DNA from 2 places in the Flavobacterium niveum genome. Region 2 is predicted to be linked to the other one. Evidence: riboswitches for the same ligand, from Rfam matches in the RefSeq annotation. Region 2 holds a riboswitch; the other holds the start of a gene.
The links. Region 2 has a riboswitch for S-adenosylmethionine ahead of ACZIX4_RS12630 (homocysteine S-methyltransferase family protein). Riboswitches for the same ligand answer to the same signal wherever they lie in the genome.
Positions count from the first base shown of each region.

Region 1 (7,723 bases), on a different contig from region 2:
AGCAGGTTTAAGCAGCGTGAATTTTTGTTTTATCTGGCCCACAGGTGTACCGTTTGCATCAGCTATGGTAATTTTAGACATAAAGAATGTCCACCCGCGCGAAATAGTAGCCTGTAGCTGGCCTTGTGCATCACGGATTTCAAGAAGGAAAGGCAGCATTTTTTTGTTCAGTATAAGCCTTAGAGCTTTTTGCCCACCGGTAAGTTTCTGGTTGATGTTACCCAGCTGCTGGCCATCGCCATCGTATACGCGGTACGCATTTTCAAATTTGAACATGTTTACTTTTTCATCAATAAAGTAAGTGTTGCCACTAAAAAAGTTTGATTCCATAAAAGGTCGGTTAAATGAATTTGTGAATGTTTTAAAAATTAGCAGCGCTAATATATTCAAAAGTTCAATACAAACCGCTTTTTGTTAAAAAAAGAAACCTCCCCAGTGGAGTAGGGAGGCTTCCGGTAATTGGAAAATAGTTGAAAGAAAATCCTTTGTTTGTTATGCAGGCACGGCTACCTGCGCTGTGGAGGCGTTCTTCGTTTCCTTAACCACATTGATAAGGATAAACGAAACATCGCTGCCGTATTGCTGTTGCAGTTGTTTAAGGTTGCTCAGCGTAATATCTCCTGTAATGTAGCCCGCGCTGTTATTAAGGTAGGCTTCCTCTACAGTATTAAATTTCAGTTTCAGGGCTTCCGCATCGTCTTTAAGGTGACGCAATAGTACCTTAAGCTCGGCATCGTTGCTTAGGCTCAGGTTTTCCTGGCGCAGTATCTTTTTATATTCGTAGCGGTAGTCATAGCTCAGTGCCGAAATATCAGACAATACAGCCGATGCTGTAGGGTAAGCACCCGCACCACGGCCTACGAAGAAATGTGTATCGGCAAAGTACGTTTTGGTAAGCACACCGTTAAACACATCGTCTACGTTATACAGACGGTCTTCCGGGGTTACAAACTTAGGCGTCACAAATGCCGAAATGGTATTGTCTGCACCTTTAAAAGCCTGTGCTACCAGTTTTATCTTAAAGCCTTTTTCTTTGGCGTACTTCAGTTCAAGTTCGCCTATATTGTCTATGCCCAGGTTGAATATCTCATCAGGGGTAGCTATGTAGCCAAACGAGTGCGCCAGTAATATCTGTAGCTTGTATTTAGCATCAAAACCGCCGGTATCCAGTATCGGGTTACTTTCGGCAAAGCCCAAATCCTGAGCCTGCTTCAGCGCATCCGCATAGCTAAGGTTTTCGGAAAAGGTCTTGGTAAGTATATAGTTTGTACTGCCGTTTACAATGCCTTCTATAGAATCAAGCAGGTCGTTATCGTAGTACTCCTCCAGGTTACGGATGATAGGCATACTGGCACAAGCAGCCGCTTCATATAGCAACGGTACATTGTACTCGCGTTGCAGTTGCAGCAGTTCGGCAAAGTGTTCGGCCACCATTTTTTTGTTGGCGCTTACCACAGCCTTGCCTTTTTTCAGTGCAGCCGTTACAATTTCGTACGCAGCATCGGCATCGTCTATAAGCTCTACCACAACATTAATGCTGTCGTCGTTAAGGATGTCGTTTTTATCGTACGTAAAATTTTCCGGGCCTATTTCACGCTGCTTGTTCTTGTCTTTTACGCAAATGTTCTTGATTGTTGCCTGAAGGCCCGGAGTTTTTTGCAGTACTTCATACAGGCCATGCCCTACTACACCAAACCCAAATAAGCCTATATTCAATTGTTTTCTAGCCATTTTTCCCTATCCTGAGGTGATTTTTCTTCTTTTTAATTATACGGTTGCCGATGCATTTTCCTGAACGCTTATTGCCACTGCAAAAGCCTGTTTCAGGTCTTCGATAAGGTCGTCTGCATCTTCAAGGCCTACGCTAAGGCGTATAAGGCTGTCGGTAACACCTGCCTGGTAACGCTTTTCTGCCGGGATAGACTTGTGGGTCATTTCACACGGTAAACACAGCAGGCTTTTCACCCCGCCAAGGCTTTCGGCAAGTTTAAACAACTTGGTGCTGCTTACTATTTTGCTGGCCAGTTCTTTGTCGTCTATCACCAGGTCAAACGTTACCACACCGCCAAAGTACTTCTGTTGCTTTTTGGCAATTTCGTGGTTGTGGTGCGTAGTAAGGCCCGGATAGTATACGTTTTTAACCAGTTTTTCTTCAAGAAGGTATTCAGCCACTTTTTGTGCATTTTCGGCATGTGCCTTAATGCGCAGGCTAAGGGTTTCTATACCGCGGATAACCAACCAGCTGTCAAACGGCCCAAGGATGGCACCCGAAGCATTCTGGATGAATTTTATTTTGTCGCCAAGTTCCTGGGTGGCTGTAACCACAAGGCCGGCAATAAGGTCACTATGGCCCGAAAGGTATTTTGTAGCACTGTGTACCACGATGTCGGCACCAAGGTTAAGCGGCTTTTGCGCTATTGGCGAAGCAAAAGTATTGTCTACGCAAAGCAGTATGTTATTTGCCTTGGCAATCTTGCCAATGGCTTCAATATCAGAAATTTTCAGTGTAGGGTTTGTAGGCGACTCTATCCAGATCAGTTTGGTTTTGTCGGTTACGGCATCGGCTACGTTTTGTGCATTGGTAGTATCTACGTACTTAATGCTGATGCCGAATTTTTGGTACACATGGGTAAACAACCTGAAGGCACCACCGTAAATATCGTCTACTGCAATAACCTCATCACCGGCGCTAAGTAGTTTTATAACGGCGTCTATCGCTGCAAGGCCGCTGGCAAAAGCGTAACCGTTAGTACCGTTTTCAAGCTGGGCTATAGTATCTTCCAGTACCTTGCGGGTAGGGTTGTTGCTGCGTGCATAATCAAAGCCTTTGTGAACACCCGGTGCATCCTGTACAAATGTTGAAGTTTGGTAAATAGGCACCGAAATACTTCCGGTTAGCGGGTCGATAGGCAGGTTGTTCAGGATTGCAGTTTGTTCTTTCATCTTTTCGAATTAATTTTTGTTAAACATTTCGTTTCTCAAAAACTATTCAAAGCCAGGTATCGAAAAGGCATAAAATAAAAAAGCCTTCCCGACAAGTCAGAAAGGCATATATGGTAAATTATATATTTGCTGTTTCTTACTTATCTTTCCCCGCCATAGGCGTGGTTGAATGTGGCACCTTATCAGCACAAATGCAGGACAGGTTGCCAAGACGTCATCGGGTCAATTCCCTCGGTCTTTCTGGATAAGAATAATTTTGAAGAACTTGCTGCAAAGGTAAGGGAGGAGTTTTTTATTTTCCAAATATTTTCGTGAAAAAATTTCAACCCGCTTGGTTTTTTTGTTTTAACTTATTGGTTTTAAGAAAGTTGTGTTATGTGGAAATTTGCGAAAGCGTAATCAAAACAATCGCCACCAGTGCTAAGAATATCCCGATGTAATTTTTAGTTGTAAGTTTTTCCTTAAATAAAAAAACACCTGCAAGGCTGCCCAAGACAATAACCCCCATGTTCATGGCAGCAAAAACCGTCGACGGGTTTTCGGCAAAAGCCTGATGTGCTTTCAGGTAAAAAAGGATGTTGCCAAAATTAAAAATACCCACCAAAAGCCCAAATGCAAAGTTGATAGGCTCTATATTCCTCTTTAAGAAAATAGCTTCGTAAATTGTGATGAGGAGGGTAACCACAAGTGCCCCTGTAAATATCATAAATAGCGATGTGGTGTAGCCCGGTTTTTCCAGCAGTGCCACCTGTTTAAACAGCGTATCTACCACCCCGAAGCCCAGCAATACAACCGTAGGGAATATCCATTCCCGGCCTGTATTCCCGGTTTCTTCCTTCTTACTCAGTATAAGCATTAGTGCGGGGAAACCCACTACAAGCCCCAGTATTTTCCAGGTGTTAAATGCCTCATGGAAAATAAGCCATGCAGCCAGTATGGGAATAAACAAAGACAACCTTTGGGCGGCATCGGTTTTTACAATGCCCACATGCTTTACAGATGCTGCCAAAAAGAGGAATATAGAGGGCAGCAAAACCATAAGCGGTACATAAACCGGCCAGTGTTGCCCCATGTAAGATACGTCAGCCTCCGGCTTAAAAAAAAGGTAGCACAGCAGCAGTGCCACTACATAATTACACAATATCAGCTGGGTACTGCGGCGTGCTTTCCTGCCCGCAATTTTAAAGATTATCCCCACCGATACGCTGCATAGTATGCTTAACAATAAAAATAACATTTATAAAAATTTCCACAAAAATAATCTAAGAATGCATAACATTTGTAATCGTTTTTGTTTTTTCATAAAGGGTTTAACTAATTGAGTTAGCGAACCTTTTTTTGAATTTTTAGTATAGCGCTTTACAGCATATTGTTTACATTTGGTAAAATGTATGTTTATTTAATTCCCCCACATTATGAAAAAAATTATATCTTTTTTATTATTATTTAGCTGTTTGGCCTGCTCGCTTGTATTAGAAGATGATGATTCGGTAAGCTCTGGCGAAAGCACTAATTCTGAAGCCAAATTATATGGATTGATAATGCAATATCGCCATGAGAAAGGATTGCCTCCAATTCCTATATCTAACTCATTGAATTTTGTTGCGCAAACACACGCTAAGGATTTAGTTGATAACAAACCTGATGTCGGTAATTGTAACCTGCATAGTTGGTCTGATAAAGGAGACTGGACATCTTGTTGTTATACAGAAGACCATGCAAACGCAGCCTGCTTATGGAATAAACCCAGTGAACTCACGTCTTATACAGATAATGGTTATGAAATAGCTACAGCATATTCTTCAAGCGGCAGAAATAAAACAATGGGTGCTGAAGAAGCACTGGAAAATTGGAAAAATAGCCCTGGGCATAATGCTGTAATTATTAATGAAGGTGAATGGGCTAATCATCCTTGGCAAGCTATTGGTATTGGTATGTATAAAGGGGTTGCTCTTGTTTGGTTTGGAGAAGATATTGATGAATACTAACGTTTCTCGTAGATTTGCTGAATATTGACCTGATTTGCTATGAAAAAGCTTTACATACTGTTATGTTTCCTTTTTGCTTTGGCCCTGCATGCCCAGCAAGATGCCTGGGTATACTTTACTGATAAGCCCGATGCCGACTATTATCTGGCAAACCCGCTGGAAATGCTGTCGCAAAAAGCACTGGACAGGCGTACCGCACAGGGCATAGCTTTGGACGAAAAAGACGTACCCATACACCCCGAATACATAGACGGTATTACAACTGCAGCCGGCATTACCGTTATGGCAAAAAGCAAGTGGCTAAATGCATTGCACATCCGGGGTAGTATAGCAGATATTTCGGCGCTTACTTCGTTGGCCTATGTAGTATCAATAGATTTTGCAGACGACAGCCTGAACAGCAAACCGGCAAAGACGAAAACCAACGTCAAAACCACCAATAAACAACTCGAAGTACAAACGGAATACAACTACGGTTCGGCGGCTGCGCAGATACAAATGCTGAACGGCCACCTGCTGCACCAGGCCAATTTTACCGGTACAGGCATGACCATTGCGGTGCTCGATGCAGGCTTTCCTAATACCGATACATCGCCTGTTATGCAGCATTTGTATGATAACAACCTGGTACTGGGCGGGCATAATTTTGTTGAAAATTCAGATAATGTATATACCGGCGGCACGCACGGAACACTGGTACTGAGTACTATGGGCGGTTATGTTGATAATCATCTGGTGGGCACAGCTCCTGATGCGTTTTACTACCTTTTTGTAACCGAAAGCATGACATACGAAAACCCTGTAGAAGAATCGTTTTGGGTAGAAGCCGCAGAAGAAGCCGACAGCCTTGGTGTGGATGTTATCAATACTTCTCTGGGATATTTTACTTACGAAAATGCCGCTTATAGTTATAGCTATGATGAAATGGACGGGCAAACAGCTTTCATTTCACGTGGGGCAGATATTGCCTTTAGCCGAGGCATGTTTATAGTGGTTTCGGCGGGCAATACAGGCTTTGGATCAAACCCCCACATAGGCGTACCGGCTGATGCTGTAAACGTGCTTACCGTAGGCGCTGTGGATAGTGGTGAGCAGTATGCATATTTCAGCTCGACGGGGCCAAGTGCCGACAACCGCATAAAACCCGATGTTATGGCTATGGGCCTGGGCAGTGCTTACGCCGCTACCGATGGCAACATTTACACGGGTAACGGTACCTCGTTTTCCAGTCCCATTACAGCAGGGCTTGTGGCTTGTTTGTGGCAGGCTTTGCCCGACCTTACCAATGCTGAATTGCTACAACTTATAAAGCAATCTGCCGACAGATATACAAATCCTGATGCCTATTACGGTTACGGTATCCCTGATTTTTGGGCAGCGTACCAAAGCACGCTTGACGTACCTAAGGCAGACAAAGACGGTATAACTGTATACCCAAATCCGGCAAATGATGTAGTAAACATAAGCCTCCCCGAAAATGAAACGGGCCCGTTTGTATTATACAACAACCTGGGGCAGGTAGTGCTGAAAACACAACTGACCACTGCTAAAAACCAGGTGGACATAAGCCAATTATCTTCGGGTATATATAATTACCGCGTAGAAAATTCCACTGGCAACAGCATTGGCAAGCTGGTTAAAAACTGATACTATAACCCAAACCCATGAATAAAATAACCCAACTGTTTAACATTAAATATCCCATTATCCAGGCCGGGATGATATGGGCCAGCGGATACAAACTGGCCAGTGCCGTGAGTAATGCCGGTGGCCTGGGCATCATAGGCGCAGGGTCTATGTACCCCGAAGTGCTTCGCGAGCATATCAGGAAATGCAAGGTCGCAACCGATAAGCCTTTTGGGGTAAACGTACCCATGCTGTACCCTAACATTGATGAGATAATGAACATCATTGTAGAGGAAGGTGTGAAAATTGTATTCACCAGCGCCGGTAACCCCAAGACCTGGACGGCTTTCCTTAAAGAAAAAGGTATTGCTGTGGTGCATGTGGTAAGCAGTGTAAAATTTGCCCTGAAAGCACAGGAAGCCGGTGTGGATGCCGTAGTTGCCGAAGGCTTTGAAGCCGGTGGGCACAACGGACGCGAGGAAACCACTACCTTTACCCTGATACCTATGGTTAAGGAGCAGCTGGGCATTCCGCTTATAGCTGCGGGGGGTATTGCTACAGGCAGGGGCATGCTGGCTGCTATGGTACTCGGTGCCGATGGCGTACAGGTAGGCAGCCGTTTTGTGGCTACGCCCGAGGCTTCATCACACCAAAACTTTAAGGATTTGATTGTGAATATGCAGGAGGGCGATACCCACCTTACCCTGAAAGAACTGGCTCCTGTAAGGCTGATAAAGAATAAATTCTACAACGACCTTATGGCGCTGTATGCGAAAGGCTGTACCCCGGACGACCTTAAAGCGTTATTAGGCCGTGCCCGTGCCAAAAAAGGCATGTTTGAGGGTGACCTGGAAGAAGGCGAACTTGAAATAGGCCAGATTGCAGGTTTAATTCACGATATAAAACCTGCTGCCGATGTTGTAACCGATATGATGGCAGAGTTCGAGCAGGCGAAGGCAGACATGGTTTCACTATAAAAAACAGGACCGCAGTTAATTACTGCGGTTTTTTATTGTAAAAGAAAACAGTTTTATTACAAATATAATCTGTGCTACTGCAAACGGAATTAAAGTAATGAAAAACAGTGGGATGTATAAATGCAGGATGGTGATGCCTAAAACATCCGAAAGGGATAAAAGCACATCGCATAAAATAAAAGGTACCGT
Region 1 covers NZ_JBUYSX010000005.1:378,732-386,454, forward strand. Annotated here, with positions in the region: gene ACZIX4_RS14750 (LURP-one-related/scramblase family protein) at 1-330, opposite strand, end outside; gene ACZIX4_RS14755 (homoserine dehydrogenase) at 493-1,716, opposite strand; gene ACZIX4_RS14760 (trans-sulfuration enzyme family protein) at 1,768-2,943, opposite strand; SAM riboswitch class I at 3,081-3,194, opposite strand; gene ACZIX4_RS14765 (EamA/RhaT family transporter) at 3,317-4,180, opposite strand; gene ACZIX4_RS14770 (CAP domain-containing protein) at 4,359-4,931, shown strand; gene ACZIX4_RS14775 (S8 family serine peptidase) at 4,971-6,578, shown strand; gene ACZIX4_RS14780 (NAD(P)H-dependent flavin oxidoreductase) at 6,596-7,534, shown strand; gene ACZIX4_RS14785 (hypothetical protein) at 7,550-7,723, opposite strand, start outside.
Region 1: another riboswitch for S-adenosylmethionine. It lies ahead of ACZIX4_RS14760 (trans-sulfuration enzyme family protein); the one in region 2 lies ahead of ACZIX4_RS12630 (homocysteine S-methyltransferase family protein).

Region 2 (7,723 bases):
CCCAAAGATATAGGAGGATTAACGGTTACAATTGATGAAACTACTGACCCGGGCACTAAGAAATTTGACGATTATAGGAAGAAATTTTTGATGCTGTTTCAACATACATTCCCCGGGCAAATAGTTGTTGAAAACGAACTATTTAAGCAGGAATTGTCAAAACACAATGTTACTGAAGGTGCGCGAACGGTGGAGATTAGTAAATTTTTAAGGGATATGAGGATTGCTCCGCGCAATACTGTTAATTATAGTAGCCTGGGTGCGAAAGTAGCATATGGCTATAAAAACGGTAAGCTATATTTTTACACTCTTAAAACAGCCGGAAAAATTTTAAGCGAATGGTGGGAAAGCCTTTCCGAACCACAAAAAGCAGCAATACTAAATTATAAACCGGACACTAATTAGTGCCCGGTTTATAATATTGTGTCAGACCATCGAACCAATCCAACAATCTAACAATCCAAATGTCTAACAATCCAATAATCTAAAAAATCTCCTTAGCTATCGCTTTGATGTTTTCTGCTTTACCCATGCTGTAATAGTGCAGCACCGGTATACCGGCCTTAACCAGCTCCTTGCTTTGTGCAATGCACCATTCTATGCCCACCTGTTTTACGGCGGCATTGTCTTTGGCCTTAACCACCTCCATAATCAGCTCGTCCGGAAGGTCAACGCTAAAGCGGTGCGGAATGGTATTAAGGTGTTTTTTGGTGGCAATGGGCTTCAACCCCGGGATGATAGGTACCGTAATACCCTCCTTGCGGCATTTGGCTACAAAGTCGAAAAACTTCTGGTTGTCAAAGAATAGCTGGGTAACAATGTACTGGGCGCCGTTTCGTATTTTTTGCTTCAGGTAATGGATGTCGCTGTCCAGGCTTGGGGCCTCCATGTGCTTTTCGGGGTAACCCGCCACTCCGATGCAAAAGTTTGTCGCTGCCGAGTTTTGTAACTCATCGTCAAGGTACACGCCGTTGTTAAGGTTCACGATCTGCGAAACCAGTTCGGTGGCATAGTTATGCCCGTCTTTTTCGGGACGGAAGTAGGTTTCGTTTTTCACGGCATCGCCACGTAGTGCTACCACGTTTTGTATGCCCAGGAAGTCAAGGTCGATAAGAAAGTTCTCGGTATCTTCCTTAGAAAACCCGCCGCACAGTATGTGCGGAATGGCATCTACCTGGTACTTATTTTGTATTGCCGAACAGATACCCACAGTGCCGGGGCGTTTCTTCACCACGCGGCGTTCCAGCAGGCCGCTCGGTAGCTCCTTGTAATCGTACTCCTCACGGTGGTAGGTAACGTCTATAAATGGTGGGTTAAACTCCATAAGCGGGTCTATGCCATCAAAAATAGACTGTATGTTTTGCCCCTTAAGCGGTGGCAGTATCTCAAATGAAAACTGGGTTTTGCCCTGCGCGTTCTCTATATGTTCGGTTACTTTCATTATTGTTTTAGTTTAAAGTTTCAGGTTTCAAGTTGGTTTCACAGTTCTGGGAGGAACTGCCTACTGCCACTGAAAACTGAATACTTTTTAATCTGCTATATTAGGATTCAGCCATTTATTAGCTGTTTCTATACTTACATTTCTTCGTTTGGCGTAGTCTTCCACCTGGTCGGCTTTTATCTTTCCAAGTCCAAAGTATTTACTCTGCGGGTTCGCAAAATAATACCCCGATACCGATGCGGCCGGCCACATGGCAAGGCTCTCGGTAAGTTTCACACCTATTTGTTTTTCTACATCCAGCACCTCCCAAATGGTGTTTTTCTCCAAATGGTCGGGGCATGCAGGGTAACCCGGTGCCGGGCGTATGCCTTCGTACTGTTCCTTAATCAGTTCGGCATTGCTTAGGTGCTCTTCGTTAGCATAACCCCAAAACTCCTTACGTACACGTTCGTGCAGGTATTCGGCAAAGGCTTCCGCGAAACGGTCGCCCAGCGCCTTAGCCATAATTGAATTGTAATCGTCGTGTTCCTTTTCAAATTCGGCAGCTTTTTCGTCTACCCCAAAACCGGTAGTAACGCAAAACGCACCCATATAATCCTGCTTGCCGCTTTCAACCGGGGCAACAAAATCTGCTAATGCGATGTTTGGAGCACCTTTGGTTTTTTGTGATTGTTGGCGAAGCGTTAGGAAAAGGCCCTCAGGGCTTAACTGTATATCATCATCATTCACCGTATTCGCTTTGAAAACCCCAAAAATACCCTTGGCCTCAAACCAGTTTTCGTCTACGATTTGTTTCAGCATTTTTTGTGCATCGGCAAATAATGATTGTGCCTGTTCGCCCACTACATCATCGGTTAGTATCGCAGGGTACTTGCCGTGCAAATCCCACGTCTGGAAAAACGGTGTCCAGTCAATATAGGGTTCCAGTTCCTCCAGCTTAGGGTAAATGGTTTGCACACCTAATTGTTTCGGCTCAAATGGCGTAAAAGCTTCCCAATCAATTTTGTATTTATTCGCACGCGCGTCGGCTATGCTTAAAAAGTCTTTTTCGCGGGTACGGTTCAGGTAACCCTCGCGCAACTTGTCATATTCTTCGCGGATGGATTTGGCATAATCAGCTTTTACGGTAGTGCTAATCAGGCTTCCGGCAACAGTAACGGCGCGGCTGGCATCGTTAACGTGTACCACGGTGTCGCCATATTCAGGGGCAATTTTCACGGCGGTGTGGGCGCGGCTGGTAGTAGCGCCACCTATCATTACCGGTATGTTGATGTTAAGGCGTTCAAGCTCCTTAGCCAGGTACACCATTTCGTCAAGCGAAGGCGTTATCAGCCCACTCAATCCTATAATGTCTACCTGTTCCTTAACGGCGGTTTCTATAATTTTTTCGGGCGGAACCATTACACCCAGGTCTATGATTTCAAAGTTATTACAGGCCAGTACTACCGATACGATGTTCTTTCCGATGTCGTGCACGTCGCCTTTTACAGTTGCCATAAGCACCTTACCGGCGCTTGATGATTTGCCATCTTTTTCTTCTTCGATGAAAGGTAAAAGATACGCCACCGCCTTTTTCATTACACGTGCCGACTTCACCACCTGCGGCAGGAACATTTTACCCGAACCAAACAGGTCGCCCACCACGTTCATGCCCGCCATAAGGTTGATTTCAATTACCTCAATTGGTTTGGCGGCAGCAAGGCGTGCTTCTTCCACATCGGTTTCAATAAACTCATCGATACCCTTAACCAACGCGTGGGTAAGTCGCTCCTGTACCGGCAGCGCGCGCCATTCCTGTGCCTGTTTTTCGGTAGTTTTTACATCGCCCTTTACATTTTCGGCGAAAGCCAAAAGGCGTTCGGTAGCATCATCGCGACGATCCAAAAGCACGTCTTCTACATGCTCCATGAGGTCTTTATCTACGTTGTCGTATACCTCAATCATCTCGGGGTTTACAATACCCATGTCCATACCGTGCTGTATGGCGTGGTACAGGAATGCCGAGTGCATGGCCTCGCGAACCCTGTCGTTACCCCTAAAGGAGAACGATACGTTACTCACCCCGCCGCTTACGTGGGCGTGTGGAAGGTTGGTACGTATCCATTTGGTAGCCAGAAAGAAGTCAATCGCATTGCGGCGGTGTTCTTCCATACCCGTAGCTACGGGGAAAATATTCGGGTCGAAAATAATGTCTTCCGGCGGGAAGCCCACTTTGTCGACCAATATATCGTAACTGCGCTTGCAAATTTCTATACGACGTTCGTAGGTGTCGGCCTGGCCGGTTTCATCAAATGCCATGATAATGGCCGCCGCACCGTAGCGTTTTATCTTTTTAGCGTGGTCTATAAACAATTCCTCACCCTCTTTAAGGCTGATGGAGTTCACCACGCTCTTGCCCTGTGCCACTTTAAGCCCTGCCTCAATGATTTCCCATTTAGAGCTGTCTATCATCAGCGGTACACGGGCTATGTCCGGCTCACTGGCTATCAGATTCAGGAACTTGGTCATGGCATACACGCCATCCAGCATTCCCTCGTCCATATTCACGTCGATAATCTGCGCGCCGCCTTCAACCTGCGCACGGGCAATATCGAGTGCTTCTTCGTATTTTTCTTCTTTGATTAAACGTAGGAATTTACGCGAACCCGTAACATTAGTACGTTCGCCCACGTTTATAAAGTTACTTTCGGGGGTAACGATAAGGGGTTCTAAACCAGACAAGCGTAAATAACGGTTGTTGGTTGTTGGTTGTTGGTTATTGGTAACTTCACTCATGCCTGCATCTTCTTGTAATAATTAATAAAACCATTTAAAAGCCTTTTGCATGATTGAATTAATCCAATAAGCTCTTCAAATTCTTTTTCATTTAAATATTTTTGGTCTAAAGCCAAATAACATTGTGTTTCAAGTTCAAATAAAGATCCTCTGGCAATATGGAGGAAATGTATCGTTTCTTTGGTGGTTTGCCTACCACATCCTTCAGCTATATTTGAAGGTACTGATACAGCACACCTCCTCATTTGGTTTGTTAGCCCGTATATTTCTTCCTTCGGAAATTGTTTTGTTATTGTGTAAAGGACATTGGTCAGTTTTCTTGCCTCAACCCAAACATCTAAGTTCGTATATACCATATAAGTTCACGTTCTGTCCAACAACTATCAACCAACAACCAACAACTTTCTGGGTTCATATTCAGACGCTACTTCAGCAATCAAACGGATGTGATCCGGCGTGGTGCCACAACAGCCGCCAATTATATTAATAAGGTTGTCGTCAAGGTATTCCCTGATGAGTACCTGCATTTCTTCGGGAGTCTGGTCGTATTGCCCAAAGGCGTTTGGCAATCCGGCATTCGGGTGTGCCGAAACGCTGAACTGTGTATTGTGCGCCAAACGTTTCAGGTAAGGTTTCAGCTGGTCGGCGCCCAAAGCGCAGTTAAACCCAACACTTAATAACGGTATATGCGAAATCGAAATCAGGAATGCTTCTACCGTTTGTCCGCTCAGGGTACGCCCCGAAGCATCAGTAATAGTTCCGCTCACCATAATGGGAATGTCAAGGCCCAGTTCATCCTTAACTTCCTCTATGGCAAAAAGCGCTGCCTTTGCGTTAAGCGTATCAAAAATGGTTTCCACCAAAAGTATGTCTGAGCCGCCATCAATCAACGCCTTTACCTGCTCTTTGTAGGCGATGCGAAGGTCGTCAAAGGTTACGGCGCGGTAGCCCGGGTCGTTCACATCGGGACTCATGCTGGCGGTACGGTTGGTAGGACCTATAGAACCGGCTACAAAACGTGGCCTGTCGGGGTTGGCAGCGGTAAATTCATCGGCAACTTCCCTCGCGAGGCGTGCCGACTCATAGTTCAGCTCATACACAAGGTCTTCCATGTGGTAATCGGCCATGCCTATGGTGGTGCCACTAAAGGTATTGGTTTCCACAATGTCGGCTCCGGCAGCAAAGTACTGGCGGTGCACGTCTTTAATGGCCTCGGGCTGGGTGAGGGTCAGCAGGTCGTTATTGCCCTTAAGCGGGTGCGGGAAATCCTTAAAGCGTTCGCCGCGAAAATCTTCCTCGGTAAAACTATGGCGCTGCAGCATGGTTCCCATGGCTCCGTCAAGTATCAAAATGCGTTTAGCCAGCGCGTCGTGTATAGGTAACATTAGTTTCAGGTTTAAAGTTTCAAGTTGCCATTGGCACTTAAAATTTGTTTCTAAAAATTATGTCATCAGGTGGGGTAGAAGGGAGGGTAAATTCCGTTTCTGTTATCTATCCGCGTTTTACTTGGTAGAATGTAGCACCTTCTTTACAGGGAAAGGGTTGCTAAGGTTTCATCGGGTCTAATCCCTCCACCTTTCGTGATAACATGTTGCAATTGTGTTAAAGAACACTGCAAAAGTAATATATAGATTTGTAGAAAGCAAATATTAGTTTTGGATGTTAGTTTGCATGTTTTTGTTAAATTTATAAAAAGATTAAAACAATCGTTTTAGTCTTTAAGATGTAATTAAGATATTGTCAGGTTTGTAATAGAATGTGTCTTAGGGCTTATATTTTTAAAATTGGAACATATGAAAAAAGATATTAATGAAAAATGTTTTGGAACATTTGGTTGGCGTCAGTTTTGGGAAAATAGAACAGGAATTTTAAATGAATATGATCGTTTAAAGAAATTGAATGTAAATAATCCTGTTCGAACATCTCATGGTGTAGCGCTTGAGGCTAAAATACGTGAATGGTTAGGAAGTTTTTTACCCAAAAAATATGGTGTTACATCGGGTTATATCATACCAGATATTGTTGTGGGTTCGTATATGTTAAGGCATTTCGATATTATAATTTATAACCAGTTAGAAGCTCCAGTGCTTTGGTTGGAAGATAATAGTGATAATTCTCCAAATGGATCAAAAAAAGCAATTCCAGCAAAATATGTTAAAGCGGTTATTGAGGTCAAAGCTTCTTTTACCAAAAAAAGCATTATAAGTTCAATAGAAAAATTACAAGAGCTTAATGAGTTTTATGGATATCTTCCTGAGAGTTTTAGTTGCTATTCAATTTTTGCAGAAATTGGTAATGACTTACAAAATAATACTATAATTTTAGAGGAGTTTGTCAAAGCAACGGGAGTTGTAGGATACAAAAGTAGTTTGGTTTTAAGGAATAGTGTGGATGAAGATGCTTCAGGGCAAATTAATTTATTTAATTCTGATGATAATGACAAAAAAAACCTAGACAGCGCTTTATGTAAACCTTTGGATGACTTGAATATATATGTTGATAAATTAGGTAATCTACAAATAACTGAGCAATTTGTAGGTGCGTCTTTGCATGTAACTTCGGAAAATACACTTTCTGTTACAAAAATGTATGCTCCATGTATAATTAAGGATAATATAGCAGTGCAATTAATGTGGTCTCATAATAGCTTTACAAGATTTTTTATTGATTTAATTAATTATTTAGAAGGAATACCTTCAGTTAAGGATAAAATGAATTTCGGGCAGATTTATGACAGAATTGAAAAGAGAGATATTTAAATCTTTACTATTTGAATAAAGTTTTTCTGTATAATTTTCAGCATTATGTGTTTAGTAGGGGTAATAAATTCCAAAACCAGCCCTAAGCTGTTTTTGCTTCCTCAACTGCCAGTTCGTATGTTGCAGGTGCCTGATGATATGATTGATTATTCTCCCTATTCTTTACAGATAACAATAATGTCTTTTTCTCCCCTGGGTTGTACGGGCAGGTTCAGCATTAAATCCAGTTCCTTAGAATACGATGGCGAACCATAACTGGGGTAAATATATTCGAAATTATATTTCTCAAAAAGCTTGTGTTCAATAGTGCGGAATGCACTGAAGAAATTACCTAAAGCCTTCTTTTCGGTTGCGTTTTCCGGCCTGAAGTGCGTAAGGGTAATGTTGTTAAGTTTAATGATAAACACCTCCTCATCTTGTGTAAACGGGTAGCCTTTTTCTATACGCTTAGCTTCCTGCAGGTATAGTTGTACTATTTCTTCGCGGGTATAGCATGCCTTGTTTATGGGGAGCAATTTGCCCATACCGCACCCTGCGCAGGTTAGTAACAGTAGTGCAGCAAATAGTATACGCATAGAGGGTTAGTGTTTGGTATGGTAAAGATATAAAACAGAAAAGCAGCCTATGCGGCTGCTTCCTTAGTTTTTCCGGCAATTTGCAGTACGGCATCATACAGCGCATCGCCTGCGGCAGTGGCATCGCCCGGTACCGATGGTATAAAACGGTAGCCCAACCCGCGGGTTTCGGT
Region 2 covers NZ_JBUYSX010000004.1:414,918-422,640, forward strand. Annotated here, with positions in the region: gene ACZIX4_RS12610 (hypothetical protein) at 1-405, shown strand, start outside; gene metF (methylenetetrahydrofolate reductase [NAD(P)H]) at 485-1,441, opposite strand; gene metH (methionine synthase) at 1,529-4,216, opposite strand; gene ACZIX4_RS12625 (four helix bundle protein) at 4,213-4,572, opposite strand; gene ACZIX4_RS12630 (homocysteine S-methyltransferase family protein) at 4,600-5,601, opposite strand; SAM riboswitch class I at 5,701-5,806, opposite strand; gene ACZIX4_RS12635 (DUF6602 domain-containing protein) at 6,010-6,975, shown strand; gene ACZIX4_RS12640 (hypothetical protein) at 7,131-7,550, opposite strand; gene ACZIX4_RS12645 (hypothetical protein) at 7,598-7,723, opposite strand, start outside.